DNA from 3 places in the Exiguobacterium sp. SH3S1 genome. Region 3 is predicted to be linked to each of the others. Evidence: riboswitches for the same ligand, from Rfam matches in the RefSeq annotation. Region 3 holds a riboswitch; each other region holds the start of a gene.
What was found. A riboswitch is a leader RNA that binds a small molecule or an ion and turns the genes downstream of it on or off. The one in region 3 is predicted to bind S-adenosylmethionine.
Positions count from the first base shown of each region.

Region 1: another riboswitch for S-adenosylmethionine. It lies ahead of EVJ26_RS03840 (methionine ABC transporter ATP-binding protein); the one in region 3 lies ahead of msrA (peptide-methionine (S)-S-oxide reductase MsrA).
Region 2: another riboswitch for S-adenosylmethionine. It lies ahead of EVJ26_RS13075 (aminotransferase class I/II-fold pyridoxal phosphate-dependent enzyme); the one in region 3 lies ahead of msrA (peptide-methionine (S)-S-oxide reductase MsrA).

Region 1 is NZ_SJUW01000002.1:215,414-223,879, reverse strand. It holds gene EVJ26_RS03880 (acyl-CoA dehydrogenase family protein) at 1-5, shown strand, start outside; gene EVJ26_RS03875 (RNA-guided endonuclease InsQ/TnpB family protein) at 152-1,228, opposite strand; gene tnpA (IS200/IS605 family transposase) at 1,233-1,631, opposite strand; gene EVJ26_RS03865 (hypothetical protein) at 1,885-2,613, shown strand; gene EVJ26_RS03860 (arsenate reductase family protein) at 2,659-3,012, shown strand; gene gcvH (glycine cleavage system protein GcvH) at 3,061-3,444, shown strand; gene EVJ26_RS03850 (PTS sugar transporter subunit IIC) at 3,489-4,544, opposite strand; gene EVJ26_RS03845 (thioredoxin family protein) at 4,734-4,991, shown strand; SAM riboswitch class I at 5,444-5,549, shown strand; gene EVJ26_RS03840 (methionine ABC transporter ATP-binding protein) at 5,628-6,656, shown strand; gene EVJ26_RS03835 (methionine ABC transporter permease) at 6,646-7,308, shown strand; gene EVJ26_RS03830 (MetQ/NlpA family ABC transporter substrate-binding protein) at 7,337-8,167, shown strand; gene EVJ26_RS03825 (MDR family MFS transporter) at 8,272-8,466, shown strand, end outside.
Region 2 is NZ_SJUW01000015.1:38,558-44,850, reverse strand. It holds gene EVJ26_RS13090 (peptide MFS transporter) at 1-1,459, opposite strand, end outside; gene EVJ26_RS14525 (hypothetical protein) at 1,601-1,810, opposite strand; gene EVJ26_RS13085 (MDR family MFS transporter) at 1,765-2,883, opposite strand; gene EVJ26_RS13080 (AI-2E family transporter) at 3,143-4,243, opposite strand; SAM riboswitch class I at 4,421-4,521, shown strand; gene EVJ26_RS13075 (aminotransferase class I/II-fold pyridoxal phosphate-dependent enzyme) at 4,598-5,773, shown strand; gene EVJ26_RS13070 (iron-containing alcohol dehydrogenase) at 5,770-6,293, shown strand, end outside.
Region 3 is NZ_SJUW01000005.1:39,515-47,980, reverse strand. It holds gene EVJ26_RS07025 (glycerol-3-phosphate responsive antiterminator) at 1-456, shown strand, start outside; gene EVJ26_RS07020 (SDR family NAD(P)-dependent oxidoreductase) at 495-1,199, shown strand; gene EVJ26_RS07015 (HD domain-containing protein) at 1,315-2,163, shown strand; gene EVJ26_RS07010 (sodium:calcium antiporter) at 2,377-3,366, shown strand; gene EVJ26_RS07005 (bifunctional glycosyltransferase family 2/GtrA family protein) at 3,477-4,538, shown strand; gene EVJ26_RS07000 (3'-5' exonuclease) at 4,566-5,132, opposite strand; gene EVJ26_RS06995 (four-helix bundle copper-binding protein) at 5,200-5,532, opposite strand; tRNA gene EVJ26_RS06990 (tRNA-Ala) at 5,649-5,721, opposite strand; gene EVJ26_RS06985 (GRP family sugar transporter) at 5,864-6,727, shown strand; gene msrA (peptide-methionine (S)-S-oxide reductase MsrA) at 6,757-7,275, opposite strand; SAM riboswitch class I at 7,338-7,437, opposite strand; gene EVJ26_RS14465 (hypothetical protein) at 7,482-7,643, opposite strand; gene EVJ26_RS06975 (amidase family protein) at 7,764-8,466, shown strand, end outside.

The DNA of each region.
Region 1 (8,466 bases), on a different contig from region 3:
TTTGACACTCCCACGGCTAAAGCCGCAAGCTCACCCCTTCGGTATGAGTGGGATTCTGAAGTGCTTGTGCGAACGCAGTCCATTTCTGTTTTGTTCAAGCCTTCAGATGAGGGTGTGCCATCACCCCTCCTGAGACAGACCGTATAGGTTCTCAGGCTGGTCGACTGTTACCATCGACCACAGGTGCGTATCGGATATTCATCGCACCGACTAGATCTCTGTGTTTTTTGAATCCGCACGGACAGGAATATGTTCGGTCTTTCGCTTTATTTTTTGCTCCACAAGAAGGGCATGTCTGGGAGGTGTAGGCCGGATTGACAGATTCGACCTTGATGCCTTCGAGCTTTGCCTTGTACGTGATGAATAGTGCCAAGCGATAGAACGACCAGGTGTGCAGGTTCTTGTTGTGTTTACGGCTTGTTCTTGCCGTCTGTCGGATGTTCGCCAATCTTTCGAGGTGGATGACAGAAATCTTGTTCTCTTTCGCGAAGTCGACGATCTCACGGCTCACCTTGTGATCTTTGTCTTTCATCCAGCGCTGTTCTTTGTTGTTCAGCTTCTTGATCGCATCCAGTTTCTTCTGTTGACCGAGCTCTTTCCGTTTCGCACGAAACTTGCGCTTCATATACTTGTTCTCACGCCCGTTCCCGAAGAACCGCGCCTTGTCACGATCTGTCGATGCGACGGCGGGGACTTTCAGGCCGAGGTCGACCCCGAGCACGTTGGTGCCCCCCTTCTCCGTCGTGGGGATCGTGACGGCGATCTGGGCGATCCACTTGTTCGACTTCTTGATGATGCGGAGCGTCCCGAGCTTGTTGGCGAGGAGCGTGGCGTTCCGGTTGTCCGGGTCGACCATCTCGGCGCGGATCGCCGTCTTCTTGACCTTTCCGTCGATCATGACCGGGAAGGAGATCGACTCGAAGTCGAACGAGTAGTTTTGGTTGTTCCAGGTGCAGTACGGCTTCTTGAGGACAGGGACGACCTGGAAGCCCTTCTTCTTCGCCTTTTTGAACATGCTCTTCGCATCCTGGATGGCCTGATTCTTGACGGCGCTCGGCAGATCGGAACTCACGTTTTTGCTCGTCAGCTTTAAGTTTTCTCGAGCCTGCACCATGTCCGAGACGAGCTGGTTCGTCGTGCCGATGTAGGTGCGCATCATCCGCTCTAAGATCGATTGTTGCTCTTTTGTCGGATGAAGTTTGATGTTCACCGTCAATGTCTGCGACACGGTGTCACCTCCTTGTCTTTTGTTCCTCGACATAACGCTTGATGGTCTCGCTGGAAACATTTCCGGCCGTCGAGACGAAGAAGGATCTCGTCCAAAGGCTTGTGAGATGTGTGAGATGGGGAAATTCCTCTCGTAGTCGCTTCGACGAGACGCCTTTGATGCGCGCCATGATGTCAGACGGGCTGAGGGATGGCAACGCCGACAAGAATAGATGTGTGTGGTCCCGATCACACGCGATGGCGATGAGTCGAATGTCGAGCTCTTCGCAGACATCACGGACGATCTCTTTGAATCGTTGCTCGAACGTATCGTCATCAAATAGTTTTCGGCGATACCTCGGGCAGAACACGAAATGATAATGGATCATCGATACGGTGGTTTTGGTTCTTCTGTAGTTGTTCATACGTCCATTGTATCATTAGATTTATTAGAGTGATACATTTTATCGGGATAAGATTCTGCTTGTTGATTTCTGAAATTCCGACTAACGGGACTCCGAAATCAAGCTCACGTTCATCCCACCACTAAAGGAGTGGGCTTTCTCGTTCGCAAATTCTGTAATAAAAATTTCTCGAACAGGGAGGGGTGGCCGGACGCGGTCAGCCCTTTCTTTTTCGCTTGATGAGAACGTACAATGAGGAAAAGGAGGAATGTTCATGAGACGTGATCAGCTGTTGGAACGGATGGAGAGGATTGGGGAATCAGTCGCGACAAAAGAAGGGGCGCTGATGTTGCTCGCCCTCGGTTCGGTTGGCCTCGAGACCGAGCGGCTCGACGATTACTCCGACCTCGATTTCTTTTTGATCGTCGAAGACGGGCGAAAAGCCCGCTTCATCGACAATTTGGACTGGCTCGAGGTTGAACCGCTGGCGTACCAGTTCCAAAACACGAAAGACGGCCATAAAGTCATGTATGCGGACGGTATTTACGCCGAGTTCGCCGTCTTCGATTTGCCTGAGATGCCACACATCGCCTACACTCCGGGACGGATCGTCTGGAAGCGGGAGGAAGCGCTCGAATCGTTCGCGACGCCGAAACTCGTCACACAGGCTCCCGACGCCGCGCACTGCTACGAAGAGGCGCTGACGAACCTGTACGTCGGTCTGCTCCGTGAACGACGCGGAGAGAAGCTCGCCGGCTTCGAACTCATCCAAGTCGCGGCCGTCAACAACGTGTTGAAAGCACATGGAGAGACGGGCGACCCGTTCAATCCGACGCGCCGGGTCGAGATACGGCACCCGGAGCTCGTCGCCGGGCTCGACGAGTGGCTGCCAGGTTACGGCAAGTCGGTCGAAGCGGCCGCGGCGATGCTGAGCTATATCGAAGCGCGTCACCCGGTCAACGCAACGCTGAAGCGAGAAATCGCACGCTTGCTCGAAGCGTGATTTGCGGGAATGGAGTATGCTACAGTAAAACAAGAGGTGATAAATATGGTGACACTATATGGCTATCCGCCATGCAGTACGTGTAAGAAGGCAGAGAAATGGTTGAAGGAGAACGAAGTCGCGTATACATACGTTCATATCGTCGAGGCGACACCGTCAAAAGATGAACTCGCGTCGATCTGGCAACAGTCAGGGCTGCCGCTCAAAAAGTTTTTCAATACGAGCGGGCAAGTGTATCGTAATGAAGGCATTAAAGATAAGCTCCCGAATTTGTCAGAAGACGAACAAATCGAGCTTTTAGTCAGCAATGGTATGCTTTTAAAGCGTCCAATCGTCACTGACGGTCAAAAATCGACGGTCGGTTTTTCAGAAAAGTCATTTACAGACGTTTGGGGCTAAGTGCTATAATACACATGTGAGTCTAATTTATTTGAGGGGGAAGTCAAGATGAGCAAAGTACCTGCAAATCTACGTTATTCAAAAGAACACGAATGGGTTGAAGTGAACGGAAGCGTTGCCCGCATCGGGATCACGGATTTCGCACAAAGCGAACTAGGGGACATCGTGTTTGTGGAACTTCCTGAAGTCGGCGGCACGATTTTGCTCGACGAGCCGTTCGGTTCGGTCGAATCGGTCAAGACGGTGTCTGAACTGTACGCACCGATCTCTGGGAAGATCACGGCAGTGAATGAATCACTCGCGGATTCTCCGGAACTCGTCAACGAAGCACCGTTCGAAGGCGCATGGATGATCGAAGTCGAGTTGAACGATTCAACGGACGTCGACAAACTCATGTCAGCCGAAGAATATGAAGCGATGATTCAAGGCTAACAAAAATCCCGGTTTCTCTTTATGAGAAGCCGGGATTTTTTGATTTAGTCGAAGTCGAGGCGGTAATGTTCAGGCTGGATGAGTGATGTCCGGTTGAACAGGCGATAGAAGACAATCCCGAGCGTCACCGGAATGAGGCCGAACAAGACGATGACGAGCATGACGTTCCATAGGGCGAATCCGCCTGGCATCAAGTGCAGGGCGTTGACAGGTCCGATGAGCCCGGAGACGCCGAAACCGGCGCTGATCGGTGTCCCCTCGATACGGAGGATACCGGCGAGCGCCCCGAGAATGGCCGCGTTCGCGAGCACAGGCAGCATCATGATCGGACGGCGGACGAAATTTGCCATTTGAATTTTCGGTGAGCCGAGGAAGTGAGCGATTGATGTCCCGGTGGCATTCATCTGCCACCCGGCGATGGCGAGACCGAAGCCGGCCGCGACGACACCGAGGTTGGCGGCCCCGGCGGCAACACCGGACAGGCTGATCGCCGTCGCGATCCCGACCGTCGAGATCGGAGAGACGATGATGAGCGAGAACGCCATCGCGATCAACATGCCCATCATAATCGGCTGGAGTTCAGTCATCGTCATGATGATGGTGCCGATGTACGTCGTGATCTGGGAGATGTACGTGAGTAAGAACATGCCGATCCCGCCGGCGATGACGATGACCGTCATCGGTAAGACGAGCACGGTGTACGTCTTTAATCGTGGTGACAACTGCATGACCATATATGTCGCAAGTGCGGCCGTCACGCCGGCCGTGATGACGTCACCGATTCCGGCCATGAGGAACGCACCTGCCTCGATGCGGATGGCGCCGCTCCCGACCTGGGTCGCAATGCCGATCGTGCCGGCCTCGAGCGCAGAACGTCCGAACTGCATGGCAACGGCTACACCGATGATGACGGGTAAGAGGCGCATCGCGATCGTCGTCGCATCTAAGATGAACTGTAGCGACGGAATATAAGGAAGGATTGCTTTCGTGAGCTCGCCGAGGAGCGCGCTCGGGATGAGGGCGATTAAAATGGCGAGGCTGAGTCCGTTCAATACGTTCATCAAAAATTGTTTGCCTGTCAGTTTCGTTTGTTCCGTCATGGGTGGATTCACCTGTCCTTTTCTACGTGTTTGCTGTTATGTACGAAAGCGATAAAGTTAATGACCATACTATGCCTCTTTTGGGCGAGCGTCAACAAGAAATGTTGAACTATTCAGATTTTTCCAGTTGAGCACAACTTTTGAACAGATCGACTCACATTCATATACTTATAGAAGAGGTGAGAGAAAATGATTTCAGACGGATTGTTATATATATACGCCCCGATGTGTGGAACATGCGCTGTGGCCGAGCGGATGCTCGCGGTCGTCGAAGCGGTCGACCCGACACTCGCGATCGACAAGCAGGACGCCAACTTTATCCCGCAAGAGTTAGAAGCGTATCAAGTGATGAGCGTACCGGCGCTGTTAAAGCTTAAAGACGGCCAAGTCGAAGACCGATTATATGCGTTTCAAAACGTGCAGCACGTCCTATCTTTCGTTAAATGAGATAGGATGATTAGAATAATCAGAAAATTTTAAATAATCAGTTGACACAGAAAGTTCACGAATGGTATATTCATTACAACATCTTACTTGAACACAATATAGGACGAGATTTTCCAGCCATCAAGACGTTTTAGAACAGCCGGTGCATCACTTTACGCGACTTTTAGGTGGACCTTCCCTTAGATTGTCCCCCAAAAAAATCAAGCGCAGGGACACCGACCGCGTAACCGCACGGTACGTTCTAAGGCCGAGTGATGGATGGCTTGAATCCCCCATATAAGGATGAACACTCTGATCGGGCAAAAGAGTTTCATCTATGGGTTGTCCTTCCGTGACTCAAGGTGCTACGTTCTGTGTCATCCTCGGATGGCACCTTTTTTTGATTTTTCGCACAAAATAGTTTGACATGAAAATAATGTGTCGCTATTATAAAGCTAATCGAATAAACAACACTCTTATCAAGAGAGGCTGAGGGACTGGCCCTATGACGCCCAGCAACCGCGGAGCAATCCGAAATGGTGCTAATTCCAGCAAGGTGAGAACCTTGGAAGATGAGAGCAATCGTTGTCCGTACCGATAAAGTACGCACGTTTGCTCAAACGTGTGTACTTTTTTTGTTGTCAGGAGGGAAAGGTATTGATTCAATTACGTAACGTGGCCAAATGGTTCGACACGAAGAACGGTCGGGTCCAGGCGGTCGATGATGTGTCGCTCACAATCGAGAGCGGCGAAATTTTTGGAATAATCGGATATTCAGGGGCGGGGAAGTCGACGCTCATTCGTCTGCTCAACCGGCTCGAGGCACCGTCAAGCGGTGAAATCGTCGTCGCCGGGAGCGAGCTGACGAAGCTCACTCCGAAAGAACTGCGCGGGGTGCGCAAAAACGTCTCGATGGTGTTCCAACACTTCAACTTGTTATGGTCGCGCACGGTCGCTGAGAACATCAGCTTCCCGCTCGAACTGATCGGGGTACCGGCCAGTGAACGTAAACGCCGCGTCCAAGAGCTCGTCGATCTCGTCGGTCTCGCCGGACGTGAAGACAGCTATCCGTCGCAACTATCGGGCGGTCAAAAACAGCGAGTCGGGATTGCCCGCGCGCTCGCTACAAATCCAGAAGTGCTCCTCTGCGATGAAGCGACGAGCGCACTCGACCCGAAGACGACCGATTCGATCCTCGAACTGCTCGTCAGCATCAATAAGAAACTCGGACTGACGATCGTCCTCATCACCCATGAGATGCACGTCATCCAAAAAATCTGTCATCGCGTCGCCGTCATGGAGGCAGGGAAGGTCGTCGAGACCGGCCAAGTCGCGGACGTGTTCCAACATCCGGAACAGCCGATCACGAAAGAGTTCGTCAAACAGATCGGTGCCGTCGACGACATGTCGCTCACGTTCGAGCATTTGAAAGCACGTTATCCGAGCGGCCAAATCGTCAAGCTCAAGTTCTTGAACGAGACGGCCGAACAGCCGATTTTATCGGAAGTGTTGAAACAGCACGACATCGGCTTCAACATCATCGGCGGTAACGTGACGCAGTCGCAAGTCGGTGCGCTCGGGACGCTATTCATCCAATTGATCGGAGAGCCGGCTGAAGTCGAGCGGGCCATCGCCTCAATCCGGTCGCAGGCAGTGGGAGTGGAGGTAGAAAACGATGTTTCCTAATGTAGACTGGCAAGTCATGTTCGAACAGACGTGGGAGACGCTCTATATGACGCTCGTCGCGGGAGCCGCGACATTCGTCATCGGTCTCGCCCTCGGCATGCTCTTATATGTCACGAACGAACCACTCATGACGAAGAATCGTCCGATTTACACGATCATCAGCGCGGTCGTCAACGTGTTCCGCTCGATCCCGTTCATCATTTTGATCATCTTGCTCATCCCGTTCACACTCCTCATCGTCGGGACGATGCTCGGCTCGACGGCGGCGCTCCCGGCGCTCATCATTGGGGCGGCCCCGTTCTATGCGCGCATGGTCGAGCTCGCGCTTCGTGAAGTCGACCGCGGCGTCATCGAGGCGGCCGAGTCGATGGGCGCGACGAAATGGCAGATCGTCTATAAAGTGTTGTTCCCGGAAGCACTCCCGGCCATCGTGTCAGGCATCACGGTGACGATCGTCGCCATCGTCGGTTACACGGCCATGGCCGGAGTCGTCGGGGGCGGTGGCCTCGGGAACTTGGCGTTCCTCGAAGGGTTCCAGCGTTCACAAAGCGACGTCACGTTCGTCGCGACCGTATTGATCTTAGTCATCGTCTTCGTCGTTCAGTTCATCGGCGATCGACTCGTCTCAAAAATCGACAAGCGTTCCGCTTGATCAAATAGAAAATTTGGAGGGTATCATAATGAAATCATGGAAAACAGTACTCGGATTGACAGCAGCTTCAGCACTCACAATTCTCGCGGCATGTGGCGGCGGGGACTCAGAATCAGGCTCGGGCGACGATAAAACGCTCATCATCGGCGCGTCGAACGTACCACACGCCGAGATTTTAGAGCACGTCCAAGACGAATATGAAGAAAAAGGCTACACGCTTGAAATCAAGAAGTTCCAAGACTACGTGCTCCCGAACAAAACGCTCGCGAATGGCGAGCTCGACGCGAACTACTTCCAACACGAGCCGTACCTCGAGTCACAAATGGCTGAGAACAAAGACTATAAATTCGCTTCAGCCGGCGGCGTCCACATCGAGCCGATCGGTGTCTACTCACAAGACTACAAATCACTCGATGAGCTTCCGGACGGCGCTGAAATCATCATGAGCTCGTCGGTCGCTGACCACGGACGAATCTTGACGATGCTTCAAACAGAAGGCTTGCTCACGCTCGCTGACGGCAAGACGACAGACGCGACAGTCGCTGACATCGTCGACAACCCGAAAAACTTGAAGTTCAAGACGGACGTCGAAGCGGCACTTCTCCCGCAAGCGTTCAACAACGGTGAAGGCGATGCCGTCCTCATCAACACGAACTACGCGATTGATGCCGGCCTCAACCCGCTCGAAGACGCAATTGCTCTTGAAGGCGAAGACTCACCGTACGTCAACTTGATCGTCACGCGTGAAGGCGACGAGGACGATGAGCGCGTCAAGGCACTCCTTGAAGTATTGACATCAGAAGAGACACAACAGTGGATCTTAGATGAGTACAAAGGTGCGGTCGTACCGGTTAAATAATGATTGATTTTAGGCTTGGGACATCCCGGGCCTTTTTTGTTTGCAGTGGTTTTGCTTCAATAATAGAAGTAAACTATTTATATGTAGAAAAAGGGGGGATCCGGGTGAGCATACGACACATTCATCCGCTGACGCTTGGCGTCTTGTTCGGTACATTTTTTGCACGGCTGTCGACGTTTTTTGTCATGCCGTTTTTTGCGATTTATCTCGCGACGCTCGGTTTCTCGGCGAGCGTGATCGGGACAGTGTTCGCGACGTCGGCATTATCCGGTCTATTTATGAGCTTTTTCGGGGGGACG
Region 2 (6,293 bases), on a different contig from region 3:
GGGCCAGCGCGAACAAGATCATGCTGAGCACGATCGCTACTCCGCCGATGATCCCAAAGTAGAGCATCTCGTTCTCTGGCGAGTAGAACCGGACGAGCTGGGCGTTGATCCCTTGTGCCGCCGCATTCGACAAGAACCAAAGCGACATCGTCTGGGCCGAGAAGGCGGCCGGGGCGAGTTTCGTCGTCGCCGACAGACCGACCGGAGACAGACTGAGCTCACCGAGGACGATGATGAAGTAACTGAGGACGAGCCAGAGCGGATTGACGAGCGTGTCCGGTCCACCGAAGTAGGCCGGCAGCAAGATCACGAGGAAGCTCAAACCGGCGAACAAGATCCCGAAAGCGAACTTCGTCGGGATGCTCGGCTCACGATCACCGAGCCGCACCCATAACCAGGCGAACACAGGGGCGAGCAGGATGATGAACAACGGATTCAGTGATTGGAACCAGGCCGGCGACAGCGTGAACCCTAAAAATTCAAGATCGGTCCGCTTATCGGCATAGCTTGCCAAAATCGTCGCGCCCTGTTCTTGAATCGCCCAGAACATGACCGAGGCGATGAAGAGCGGGATGTAGGCGATGATGCGTGACCGCTCGACTTCTGTCGTTTTCGGGCTCCGGTACATGACGATGAAGTAGATCGTCGGGATGGCGATTCCGAACACACCGACGAGTCCGATGAACGTGTTGATCGTGAACAAGCCTTGTGGGATCAGGATGGCCAGTAATCCTCCGATGAGGATGACGGCCAATGTCGTGTACTTGATCGCATTCTTCTTTTCAGACGCCGTCAACGGGTTCGGCACGTAAGACCCGGCGAGGCCGAGGTTGCCTTTTTTCGTGAGGACGAAGACGACGAGACCGATGAACATCCCGACCGCGGCGAGGGCGAAGCCCCAATGGAAGCCGTAGCTCTTTTGGACGCCGCCGACGATCAAAGGCGAGATGAAGGCCCCGAGGTTGATCCCCATGTAGAAGATACTGAACCCGGCGTCACGGCGACGGTCCGTCTCGTGGTACAGGTCACCGACGATACTCGACACGTTCGGCTTCAACAGTCCGGTCCCGATGACGATGAGACCCATCGAGATGAACAAGAACGTGAGGCTGCCCGGGATCGACAAGACGATATGACCGAGCATGATGAACACACCACCGAAAAATACGGCCCGGGACGTCCCGAAGACGCGGTCGGCGAGCCATCCCCCGATGACTCCTGACATGTAGACGAGCGCGCCGTACACGGACATGATCGACAAGGCGACGTTCTGGTCGAGCCCGAGACCGCCTTCCGATACCTCGTAATACATGTAGAAGACGAGGATGGCCCGCATCCCGTAGTACGAGAAACGTTCCCAAAATTCAGTGAAGAACAACGTGAACAAGCCTTTCGGCTGTCCGAAAAATCCTTTTTGTGGCACACTGTCCACAATTTTCTGTTTATCGATCCTTTCCATGAAAGATCCCTCCTTGACCGTATTATCATAAGAAGAATCATTATGTTTGTAAAGGAAAAATGAAAGTGAAGTTCAAATTTTAACAGGTTTGAAACGAAACTAAAATCCACCTAAACCAAGTTGTTTAGGTGGATTGATGAACTAAGCAGTCTTTTGTTTAGCTTCTTCCGCGCTGACGTATCTCCCGAGGCGCCAATAGATGAAACCCGACAGACAACTCGCCGCCCCGACGAGGATGAGGGCGATGTGCCCGGCGCGCTGGTCGAGGAACAGGCTGGCCATGAGCGGCGCGGTCACACCGCCGATCAACCATTGGATGCTGGCGGCGCGGTCACACCGCCGATCAACCATTGGATGCTGGCGGCCCCGTTATAGGCACCGCGCATGTTCTCGGGGGCGATCATGGCGATGAACGTCTGTTGGACGGGCGACATGATCATCTCGCCGAGCGTATAGAACGCGTATACGGCGAGCAGGATACCGACGAGGACGAGGTACGGGGTGCCGAGCGTATAGAGGAGCCGCGGCACGACCGCGATCAACATCATCCCGATCCCGAAAATCGTCGCCCCGACCAGCATGACGTTGCCGAACGGTTTGCGCCCGAGTTTTGAGGCGATCGGGAATTGGAACAAGACGACCATGATGCCGTTCAAGGCGAGCAGATAGGCGAACGGGTTCTCGCGGTCGGTGAACGACGGCATCGACTCTTTCAAGAACAGCGGCAACATGCTCTCGATCAGCGAGAAGCCCATCGAGATGAAGACTCCGGCGAAGATGAAGACGAGAAAGACTTTGTCGTTGTAAAAGACGCGCAAGACGTCACGGTTCGACGGTGTGTCCTGCCCGGTCGTCTCAGGGAGCGACTCGCGGATGAAACGTCCGAGAACGAGCGCATAAAAGGCAAAGACGAACGCTGCCGTGAAGAAGATGTACTGTCGGTCGATGAACAAGACGGCACTGCCGAGCAGGGGACCGAACGCCGCGCCGATATTATGCCCCATCCGTAAGAGACCGAACGCCTCGTTCATCTGTTCCGGCTCGGTCACGTCGGCGACCATCGCGCTCGCGGCCGGGTGGAACAACGAGTTCGTCAAGCCGAGCATGGCGTTCAAGAGCAGGAGCGGCCAAAACGTTTCCGCGAAAGCGAAACCGATGAGGGCGACCGCATCACCGAGGATGGCGGTCATCATGACCGGCTTTCGGCCATACAGGTCGGCGAGACGTCCGCCGACGACCGAGCCGATGAGCGCCATGATCGGTCCGGTCGCCAAGATGACACCGACTTGGACGTAGCTGTCGAGCTTGTCGCTGTAATAGAGGACGAGGAACGGGGCGATCATGAACATCATGACACCGGTGATCGTCTCGCCGAGGAAACGAATCCAAATGTTACGGTCGAGCCGTTTGAGTGATTGAATCATACGTTTCACCTGCTTCTACAAAATAAAAGGGACGAAGGATGCACGGAGGCATACTCGTCCCTACTTAACCTATGTACGCCTCGGAAGACAGGCGGGTGACTTCAGTTCATGAAACGGAAGACCCCGACCCGTCAGTATGAAATTGGATACGATGTGGCTGCGTCATGACTGACATGGCGGGTCCTCCTTTCTGAAAGTTTACTCTTCATTTCAACTGTATGACAGATTCTTGAAATGTGTCAACATATTTTGACTTGCGTCATAACAGTTCATTTAAATTCTTGCGGGTGAGCCGATAATCGATCAACCGGGACAAGACGACCTGAATCATCGCGGTCACGGGTACGCTGATAAACATCCCGACGAGGCCGAACAGGCTCCCCCCGATGATGATCGATGTGATGACCCAGAACGGGGTGATCCCGACGCTGTCGCCGAGAATTTTCGGGCCGAGCCAGAGTCCGTCGAACTGTTGCAGCAAGAAGATGAACAACAAGACGAGCAGGGCCGTGAACGGATCGTAGAAGTAGGTGATGATGAACGCCGGGATCATCCCTAAGAGCGGCCCGACGTATGGGATGAAGTTCAGCACCCCGATGATGACACCGAGCAAGAGCGCGTACGGCGCGCCGATGATCAAGAGCCCGATGACGGCCATCACGCCGATGATGAGACAGTCGAGCGACTTTCCGATGATGTAGCGTTTAAAGATATAGTCCATCTCTTGGAAGATGTCGATCGTCGTCTTCGCCGAGGCGACCGGGAACATCGCATACAGCAGACGTTTGAACATCCGGGCGAACACTTCCTTGTCTTTCAACAAGTAGATCGAGATGACGATCCCGATCAACAAGTTGATCAACGTCATCGTGAAGCTCGACACGTAACCGACCGAAGACACGACGGCCGTCTCGACCCATCCGGAATACCGCTCCTCGAACCGGTTCAAGTCGATGGCTTGGGCGATCGTCTCGTTGTATTCTCTCAAATACGTGTTGAATTGACCGAGGAAGCTATCGATTTGGCGAATATAAAACGGGAGCTCCTCGATGAGAGACGCGACACTCGAATAGATGCGAGGGAACAGCGTCACCGCTGACACGACAAGGATCCCGATGAACGTGACGTAGACGATCAACAAGCCTTGGTAGCGCTTCAAGTGGAACCGTTCTTCTATGTAGGACAGGACGGTGTTGAGGAGCAGCGCGATGGCGATTCCCATGATGATCGGCGTCAACAGCTGAAACGCATATTGCAGGACCCGAGAGATCGTGTCCGGCTCACTGATGACTTTCCATAGGACGAGCAGAATCAGCCCGATCACGCTTAACTTCCATATCAATTGACGGTTTAGTTCCAATGGTCTATCCCCTCATGCTGTAAATTTTGCAGAATAACGTTCATCTTTTACTATGAACGTTTTTTTACCGGGATTCAATAGCGCCAAGGAATTTTTGAAATAAGGATTGACAAGGTTGGTAACGTTTGGTTTACTAAATGACATATTACAGAAATTATCAATTGCATATAAAAACACTTTCTATCAAGAGAAGCGGAGGGACTGGCCCGATGAAGCTTCAGCAACAGATTGTTTCAATACTGTGCTAATTCCAGCAAGGTGACCTTGAGAGATGGAAAGGTGGTTGTTTGAATACGTCCGTATCTCGACACCCCTTTCCTCGGAAAGGGGTGTTTTTGCATAGGAGGACTATTCATGACAGACAGACGCTCGAAGTTACTTAAAACGTTACCACCCCAGCATTTCGTCGGACTCGCCGCTGAAGTCGCCGCACTCGAGCGTTCAGGCCGCGACGTCATCCGGCTCGGCCAAGGGACGCCCGACTTGCCGACACCAGCCCCGATCTGCGAGGCGTTGCAGACGGCCCTGCTCGACCCGGCGACACACCAATACGGACCGTTCCGGGGACAGACGCGCCTGAAGCAAGCGGTCGCGACGTTCTACCAGACCGAATACGGCGTCGCGCTCGATGCCGAGACCGAAGTGGCCATCTTGATCGGCAGCAAGTCGGGACTCATCACGCTCCCGCAATGTGTGCTCGAGCCAGGTGACGGCATGTTGCTCCCGAACCCGGGCTACCCGGACTACATCTCGGGGGCGCGTCTCGCCGGTGCGGTCGTCCACGACCTCGTCCTCCGGGAAGAGAACGGTTATCTTCCTGATTATGAGACGCTCGATCCGCAGGGAGCGCGACTCATGTATTTGAACTACCCGAGCAATCCGACCGGTGCCGTCGCGTCGCCCGCGTTCTTTGACGACACGGTCCGTTTCGCGAATAAGCATGACCTCATGGTCGTCCACGACTTCGCCTACGGCAGCATCGGTTTCGACGGTCACGTCCCGCCGAGCTTCCTGCAGACGCCGGGAGCGAAAGACATCGGCATCGAGGTGTATACGATGTCGAAGGCGTTCAACATGTCCGGCTGGCGGGTCGCTTTCGCCGTCGGCAACCGCGACATCATCGAGGCGATCAACACGTATCAGGACCACGTCCATGTGAGCGTGTTCTCGGCCATCCAAGAGGCGGCCATCGCCGCGCTCGAGTCACCGCGTTCGCTCCGGGACGACTTGTCACGGTTGTATGAGGCCCGCCGCGACCGGCTCGTCGACGGGTTACGTCAGGCCGGATGGGACATCACGGCCCCGAGCGGCTCGTTCTTCGTCTGGGCGAAAGTGCCGGACGGGGACGCCAAATCGTTCTCGCATAAGCTGCTCCACGAGGCAGGGGTCGCCGTGACGCCGGGCTATTTCTTCGGCTCAGAAGGCGAGCGGTACGTCCGGTTCGGACTCGTCTCCGCCGAGTCGAAGATCGACGAGGCCGTCGAGCGGATCGAGAAACTGTTCGCGACGTATGAAGAGGTCCGGGCATGATCCGCCAAGCCGTGCTCGAGTACGACCATGCGGATGACGCGCTCGAGCGGCTCGATGAATTGATCGCTGGCCGTCGTGCTCACGTGCTGCGCGGCCAGAACGGTTTTGACGTCGTCAAGCGCGTCCTGCCAGCGATCACTGCCTATCCGACATCGCTGTTCCGTGGCGAATGCACGGACGCGGAGGTCGAACGGCTCCGTTTGAAGGATGTGGATGTCCTCCTTGCCGTCGGTGGGGGCAAGCTCGTCGATACGGCGAAACTCGTCGCTTACCGGCAAGGTGTCCCGCTGATCGTCATCCCGACGCTCGCCTCGAACTGTGCCGCCTTCACACCGCTCAGCGTCATCTATGACGAGCAGGGCGCCTATGACCGCTACGACGTGTTCCGCGTCGTCATCGAGCGGGTCATCGTCGACGCGAGGGTCGTGACGGACTCGCCGTACGACTACTTCCGAGCCGGCGTCATCGACACGGTCGCCAAGTTTTACGAGGCCCGCTATTTGAGCGGCGACAGTTCGCC
Region 3 (8,466 bases):
ATATCGCGTCTCGATGCGGTCTTTCAGTTGCTTGAGACGCACGGCAAGCAGGTCTTCGTCCATCTCGACTTGATCCAAGGATTGAAGGCCGACGAGTTCGCGACCGAATATATTTGTCAGTCGTATAAACCGTACGGTATCATCTCGACGAAAGGAAATGTGATCCTAAAAGCGAAACAAAAACATGTCAAGACGGTGCAACGCCTATTTTTGATTGATTCGAGCTCGCTCGAAAAAAGCTATCGGTTAATCAATCGGACGCAACCTGATTATATCGAGGTCTTGCCGGGACTCGTCCCTAAGTACATCCGGCTCGTCAAAGAACAGACGGGGATCCCGGTGTTCGCGGGCGGCTTGATTTCGTCGCTTGACGAAGTTGAGCAAGCACTCGCGGCCGGAGCGACGGTCGCGACGACGTCCGATCAAGCACTTTGGCGTGCGGCAGGACTTAAGTAAGCACATTCCGGGTAAATGATGTCGAGGAGGGATAGAAGATGAAACAGACAATGATCATTACAGGAGTCAGTCAAGGGATTGGTTACGCGCTCGCGCATCATTTTGCGGAGTCTTATCGCGTCATCGGACTCGACATCGGAGAGGACCCGTTGCTTCGTGATGTGACGTTCATGCAGATGGATTTAGGCAACCATGAGGACGTGTCCAACACTTTCAAGAAGATTGGACAAGACTTTGGTGTCGCGCATATTCTCATCAATAATGGGGGCGTGTCGTCACTTGAGACCCCGATCGAAGAGTTGGACGTCGAGACGTTTAAACATGTCATCGATGTCAACCTTGTCGGGACGTTTGCTTGTTCAAAAGCATTTTTGACGCTAAATAAAGGCGCGGAGTATGGACGCATCATCAATCTCGCTTCGACGCGTGCGCACCAAAACGAACCGGACTGGGAAGCGTACGGAGCGTCAAAAGGTGGGATTGTCGCATTGACCAATTCGATGGCCGTCTCGCTCGCGGCTCGACCGGTCACGGTGAACGCGATCAGCCCAGGTTGGATCCATACGTCCGACGACCCGTTGCGAGACGTCGACCATCGTCAACATCCGTCGGGCCGGGTCGGTACGACGACAGATATCGTCCGTGCCGTTACGTACTTGATCGATCCGATGAACGATTTCGTGAACGGACATAACCTCGTCGTCGATGGTGGAATGACAAAGAAAATGATTTACGAGTCTTGATGAAGTCTGCCGGTAGGACCATTACCCTATATTTTAAATGCGGATGTGAGTGATAAGTCCTAGTCATGGGTATAACAGGAAGGAGTGAGTAAACAAATTTGAAGGGGGAAACGTCGTGCACCAGCTGATCGAAGAGGCTTTACGCTTTGCGGCCGTCCGTCATGACGGGCAGTTTCGCAAAGGGACGAACATTCCGTATGTGACCCACCCGGTCGCCGTCTCGATGTTGCTCGTCGAAGACCGACAACCGATTCCGGTCGTAGCGTCCGGACTGCTCCATGACTTACTAGAAGACACGCTGACGACGGCCGAGGAGATTGAACAGGAGTTCGGACGAGAAGTCGCCCGGTTAGTCCAAGCCGTCTCGGAACCGGGGAAGCATCACTCGTGGGAAGAACGTAAGCGGATGACGATTCAGAAAGTGCACACGCTCCAGTATGATGAAGTCGCGCTTCTAGCGGCAGACAAGTTACATAATCTGCGCTCGATCCGACTCGACATTGAGCGTGAAGGCAAGCAGGTGTGGGGACGGTTCAAGCGACCGCTTCGTGATCAGTCTTGGTACTATCATGAGCTGCTCCACGCGCTCCAACCTTTCAGTCAGACGACGAGTTTGATCGATGAATTTGAGATCGAGTTGAATTTGCTGTTCTACGGTGTCGAAGAAGGCCGTGACGAGAAGTTGAACAAACTGTTCGATGTGATCGGGCATGGGTTCCACGAAGACGATTGGCTCCAAGAGTCGTCGACGCTTTGTCAAACTGCTTACGAGTTGAACGAGTCGATGCGGGAAGGCTATCGTCACGGCTCTGAAGCGGAACAGGTCGAGCTCGAGATGCTGAAAGACCAACTGCAAGCAAGCGGTCTTAGACAAGACTTGTCAATTCCCGTCTTGCAAGCAATCAACGAATTATCTTACCGGGCCGCGCTCCGGTCTGAGGACGTCATCACGTTGTTGAAGTGAAATGATTGTCAAGTGACCTTGAACGTGTTATATTCATCGTGAACATGAGAAGGGGAGTAGCGACCACGAACGTGGTCGATGGGTCGTCATTACGGTGCATGTGCACTCGGTCCATCGAGCTTCTTACCAAGTCCGCAAGACCTTTTTATGGATGCTTTTTTGGCGTCCATAAAAAGGTCTTTTTGAATTCATGAAAAGGGGAGAAAAATTTATATGGTATTTATTTACTTTATTTTGGCCGCTGCGATTACAGTGTATGCTGCCATCAAATTATCGACGTACGCTGATGTCATCAGTGAGAAGTCGACGATGAGCGGGATGCTCGTCGGGACGGTCCTGTTAGCCGGGGCGACGTCACTTCCGGAAGTGACGACGAGCGTATCCGCCGTCTTGATCAACAACCCAGATATCGCCATCGGGAACATGCTCGGTTCGAACTTGTTCAACATCTTCATTTTGGCGATGTTCGATCTATTTTATCGTCAAAAGCGGCTGTTCAATGACGCGAGTCGAGACCACCTATATACGGCCAGTCTCGGATTGATGTTGACGCTCGTCACGATGGTCGCGCTTCTGATCCGGATTGATTATACGGTACTAGGAATTGGCATTGACGCGATATTAATTGCCGTCTTGTATGCGATTGGGATTTACTATATCGGGAAGCGGCCTCAAGAGCCGACGGCCGAACGCGAAGTCGAGCAAGAAGTCGGTGCGAGTGTCACTGATACGATTTCAGTGAAACAAGCCGGCGTCGGGTTCGTTATCGCGGCACTCGTCATCATGGCGGCCGGGACGGCGCTGTCGATCACGGGTGACCAGATCGCTGTCGTCACAGGACTCGGCTCAAGCTTCGTCGGTAGTTTCTTGATTGCGGCGTCGACGTCGCTGCCTGAAGCGGTCGCGGTATTCGTCGCCTTGAAACTCGGTAACGTCAACTTGGCGTTCGGCTCGATCCTAGGGAGTAACATCTTCAACATGCTCATCATCGCCATGTCGGACGTATTTTATCAGAACGGGTCGATTTTAGCGGATGTGTCGGCATCACACTTGGTCACGGCCATCGGGATCACGATCCTATCGATTTTGGTCATGTACAGCGTGCTTCGACAAGACGTGACATCGAAAGTCAGATACGCCCTTCCTTCGGTTCTCGTCGTTTTTGTCTACGCCGTTTCTTCCTATCTCATCTTTACCGGATGAATCATCAGCTCGTTGATTTGACGTGATGGCGCAAAGCCATCACGTTTTTTTCTTGTCCCGGTATCACTTTCGTCTGACTGGGGTATAAGAGGAAAGAAGGAGGGGTGGCGATGCAAATGCATGCCGTGGAACGTTTAGACGACTATGTCGTGTTAATACCGGCCTATAACCCTGACCAGGCGCTCGTCACACTGGTCCGGGAGTTGAAAGACAAAGGGTTCGTCCATGTCATCATCGTGAACGACGGTAGTGCCGATACGTGCCGCGTCGTGTTCGATGACGTAAAGGCGGACGTCTCCGCTGTGCTCGAGCATGAACAAAACGCCGGCAAAGGCGCAGCGCTAAAGACCGGGCTCCGTCACATCGTCGACGCATATCCTGAGACGACCGGCGTGATCACCGTCGATGCGGACGGACAACATCTGCCGGCGGACGTCTGTAACCTGTACGATGAAGGGGTGAAGTGGCCGCATCATCTGATCATGGGCTGTCGTGATTTCTCGTCGCCTGCGATTCCGTTCCGGAGCCGGTTCGGCAATCAAATGACGAGATTTGTTATGTTGCTCGGCAGCGGTCTCCGGCTGAACGACACACAGACCGGACTTCGGGCGATTCCGCTCCGCTACGCCAAGCAACTGATTGATATTCCGGGCAACCGCTATGAGTTCGAGATGAACATGTTGACGTTCACGAAACGACTGCAAGTACCGATTCATCAAACACCGATCGAAACGGTATACATTGACGAGAACGCGTCCTCACATTTTCGTCCAGTCATCGATTCGATTCTTATTTATCGAATGTTTTTGGCCTATTCCCTATCATCAGTCGCTTCATTCTTAATGGACATCGGCGTCTACGCGTTGTTGATCTTCTTATTGAATCCATGGTTCGAATCAGTCCATGTCATCGTGGCGACGGTTTTGGCGCGCATCGTGTCTTCGTTATTCAATTATTACGTCAACCGGAAAGTCGTCTTCAAATCGAAAGCGAAGCGCTCGATGTTGAAATACTTTGGGTTGGTCGCTGTGCAGATGGCGCTGTCGGCGAGTCTCGTCTACGTGTTGTTCCTTGTGTTTCGGGACGGCGAGGTCATCCTCAAGGTCGCCGTCGACAGCGGATTGTTCGTATTGAGTTACTACGTCCAAAAGAGATGGATCTTCAAACGCTGAAAGGCCCGACAGCTGTCGGGCCTTTCGTCAATAAGCGAGCGTTCCGAGTTTGACCGACGTGTAGCGGTGCAACTCGCGCACGTCGGCGATCCCGGTCTTGACCATCATATCGCGCATGAGCAGGGCGCAGACGCGGGCGTCCTCGGCGGCATCGTGGTGGATGAACGGAACGTTCAAATGCTCGGCCATCGTGTTCAACTTATGGTTCGGTAGCCCCGGATAGAGCTTGCGGGACAACTTGACGGTACAGCCGTATTCAATCGTCGGGAAAGAGAACAAGTCGTACTTGGCGATCGCTTTTCGGAGCGCGCCCATGTCGAACGCGGCGTTATGGGCCATGACGACGTCGACGGCGTTCAGAATCGGGTAGAGCTGTTCGAGCACTTCGGGTAATGCTGGGGCGTCCCAGACGTCGCTCGGGCGAATCCCGTGGACGCGAATATTGCCTTGGTCAAAGTCTTCCTCAGGATTGACGAGCCATTGGTTCGTCTCGACGACTTCACCGTCTGTCAGTAGACTCCAACCGACAGAGCAGATGCTCCGACTGTCGCGATTGGCCGTCTCGACATCGATGGCTAGAATAGAATGTGGCATAAAAGTTCCTCTCTTCTCAAAAAATCTGTACAAAAAAAGTCTAACACAAGGTTAGACGGGAAAGCGATCATGCGGCCGAGAGATGCCGGCACGCCTCGGCGCAGCGCAAGCAAGCTTCAGAGCAACGTTGGCAATGGTCGTACAAGTGACGCCCGCATTCGACGGCACACGTATCACACACTTGCGCACAGAGCGCCGCGATCGGTCTTGTGAACGCCGAGTCGGTTTCGAGCGCGTTCAAGGTGAGCGTGGCGACTTCGGCGCATTCTTTCGTCAACCGGATGCATTCCGAGACCATCAGCAGATCTTCTTCTTGTAAACATTTCGAGAAGCAATGATTGCTCGCTCGGATACAATCGATCACGGCCAAAATCGTCTCTTCGACAGCGGCTCGGTTCATTGGAAGTCCCCCTTAAGATAAATGATGTCTTACAATCATTACCCGGTTCGTGTCGACTTAAACCGAGGCGGGGACACGAAAAAAGTCGGTCCACATCAGTGGACCGACTTAAGGAATGGAGCATAGCGGGCTCGAACCGCTGACCTCCACGCTGCCAGCGTGGCGCTCTCCCAGCTGAGCTAATGCCCCGTTGGAAATTATTATATCATTCTAATAAATGATTTGGCAACAAGAAAAACGAAAGAACTTTGAAAATCATTTTTGAAGTTTATTGGGCGCTAGAGCCGGGAAGAACAGACAGAATGTTATATTAAGAAAGCAGGTGCAACATATGGAGATGATTTTGCTGGCGCTACTGCCCGCACTCATGTGGGGGAGTATCCCGCTTATCGTATCTATTGTCGGCGGCAAGCCGATTCAACAATTGGTCGGCACGACGATCGGCGCGATGGTAATGGCGACTGTCATCGCGCTCGTCTTCAAACCAGAGTTCACGACGCTCGCGATCGTGACTGGTTTCATATCGGGTGTGTTCTGGGCGCTCGGACAATACCTTCAATTCCAGTCATTCCAAATTTTGAGCGTCTCGAAAGCGATGCCAATCAGTACAGGGATGCAGCTTGTCGGGACATCACTGTTCGGGGTCATCGTCCTTGGGGACTGGAAGACGCCGACTGAACTATGGCTCGGCTTCTCGGCCCTCGTCTTGATCATCATCGGGGCCGTCATGACGTCATATCAACAACATAAAGAATCTGACAGCAGTAGTGCTTTGAAAAAAGGGCTACTCGTGCTGCTCGTTTCGAGCATCGGTTACGTGACGTACGCCGTCCTCACCAACTACTTTGAGGTCGATGGCATCACCGCCATCCTACCGCAGTCACTCGGGATGTTCATCGCCGCGCTCTTGTTCAGTCTTCGTGAAAAAGATGTGAAAAAGTTTGATCCGAAGACGTTCAAGAACATCTTCGCCGGGCTTGCCTGGGGGATCGGGAACTTCGGGTTGTTCGTCTCGAGCGGAGAAGTCGGCATCGCCACGTCGTTCGCACTGTCTCAACTGAACGTCGTCGTCGCGACACTCGGTGGCATTTACTTGCTAAAAGAAGAAAAGACGTCGAAAGAACGCGTCTTCGTGTTTATGGGGATCGGTCTGATCGTGGTCGCCGGTTTTATGTTAGGGCTCGCGAAGAGCTAAAAAAACGACGGGTATGAGGCCCGTCGTTGTCAGCTTGTCCACGTCTGGTCGATGAACTCGTCACGGCCAGATTGTTTCCGGTCCGCTTTATAGTGGGCCGGATTTTTTTTATGATAATCTTGATGATAGTCTTCGGCCGGGTAAAAGACGTCAGCCGGTAAGATTTTCGTCACAATCGGTTGTTTGAACTTTCCGCTCGCAGCGAGCGCGTCGCGGCTCTGTTCTGCTTTCACGCGTTGTTCTTCCGTATGATAGAAGATGGCGGGCGCATATTGTTGCCCGCGGTCTTGGAACTGGCCGCCGTCGTCGGTCGGGTCAGTCTGAATCCAATACAGTTCGAGCAAGCGCTCATACGCGAACTGAGACGGATCGAACGTGATCTCGACGACCTCGTAATGACCGCTCGTGCCTGTCTTGACGTCTTTATACGTCGGATTGTCGACGTGTCCGCCCGTATAGCCGGATACGATGCCTTCGATGCCTGGCTGTTCCTCGAACGGTGTCACCATGCACCAAAAACAACCGCCTGCGAATGTAGCTTTTTCCAAAATAAAATCCCCCTCATGTTCATTCCAAAAAAAGCGCCCATGTCATCGACATGAGCGTTTTGTCATATCGTCCAAGGCGATGCCTTGCTGGAAGTAGCACCTTGCCGAAGCAGGTTGCTGTGAAGTCATAGAGCCAGGTCTCTCGTTCACTCAAGATATCGATATGTAGTTGGTGACAGCATCATATCATCTGTCTCGTTTAAACGTCAACGATTTGGTGTGCGCCGAAGTTGAAATAGCGTGGCACCAACAATCAAGATAATGAGGGCGATGGACGCAGGGAATGCCCACGGCAAATCATCCCCGAACAATTGTAGAAAGAACAGGGCGAACACGGACAGTAAAACAAGGATGTAAGAGCGGGACATGGCTACCTCCAATAACGTTTCTTCTAGTGTATCAAGTTGCACATCCAATGGCGATAAAAAGAAGGGGATTCGATGCATTCAGCGAATACCGAATAACATTGCCTATAAGGAGGGAATTGGATGCAAGACTTATTTGAACTAGACATCGAGACCGCACAGTGCGGCTATAAAGAAGGGACGTTCACGGCCCGGGACGTGACGGCCTACTATTTGACACGGATCGCTAGCTTGAACGATAAACTGAAAGCGGTCATCCAAGTGAACCCGGACGCGTTGTTCGAGGCGGAGGCGGCCGACCGTGCCTACCGACGCGGAGACCGGCTGCCACTCCTCGGTATTCCCGTTTTACTCAAGGACAACATCGAGACGGCGGGACTCATGAGGACGACTGCCGGCGCCGTGGCGCTCGAGCATCACTTTGCGGGTCGTGACGCTGAACTCGTCCGCCGCCTCCGTGAGCATGGGGCGGTCATTCTCGGCAAAACCAACTTATCGGAATGGGCCAATTTTTTGACGGAGGACATGCCGAACGGATGGAGCGGGGTCGGTGGCCAGACGCTCAATCCGTATGGTGACAATCTCGACGTCGGCGGTTCGAGCTCTGGCTCGGCGGCTGCCGTTGCGGCGAACTTGACGATGCTCGCCGTCGGCAGCGAGACGAGCGGGTCGATCATCCATCCGAGCGTCCATAACGGCATCGTCGGCATCAAACCGACGGTCGGGCTCATCAGCCGGAGTGGGATTATCCCGATTTCGCGGTCGCAAGATACGGCCGGTCCGATGGCGCGGACGCTCCGCGACGCGGTGCTCGCACTAGAAGCGA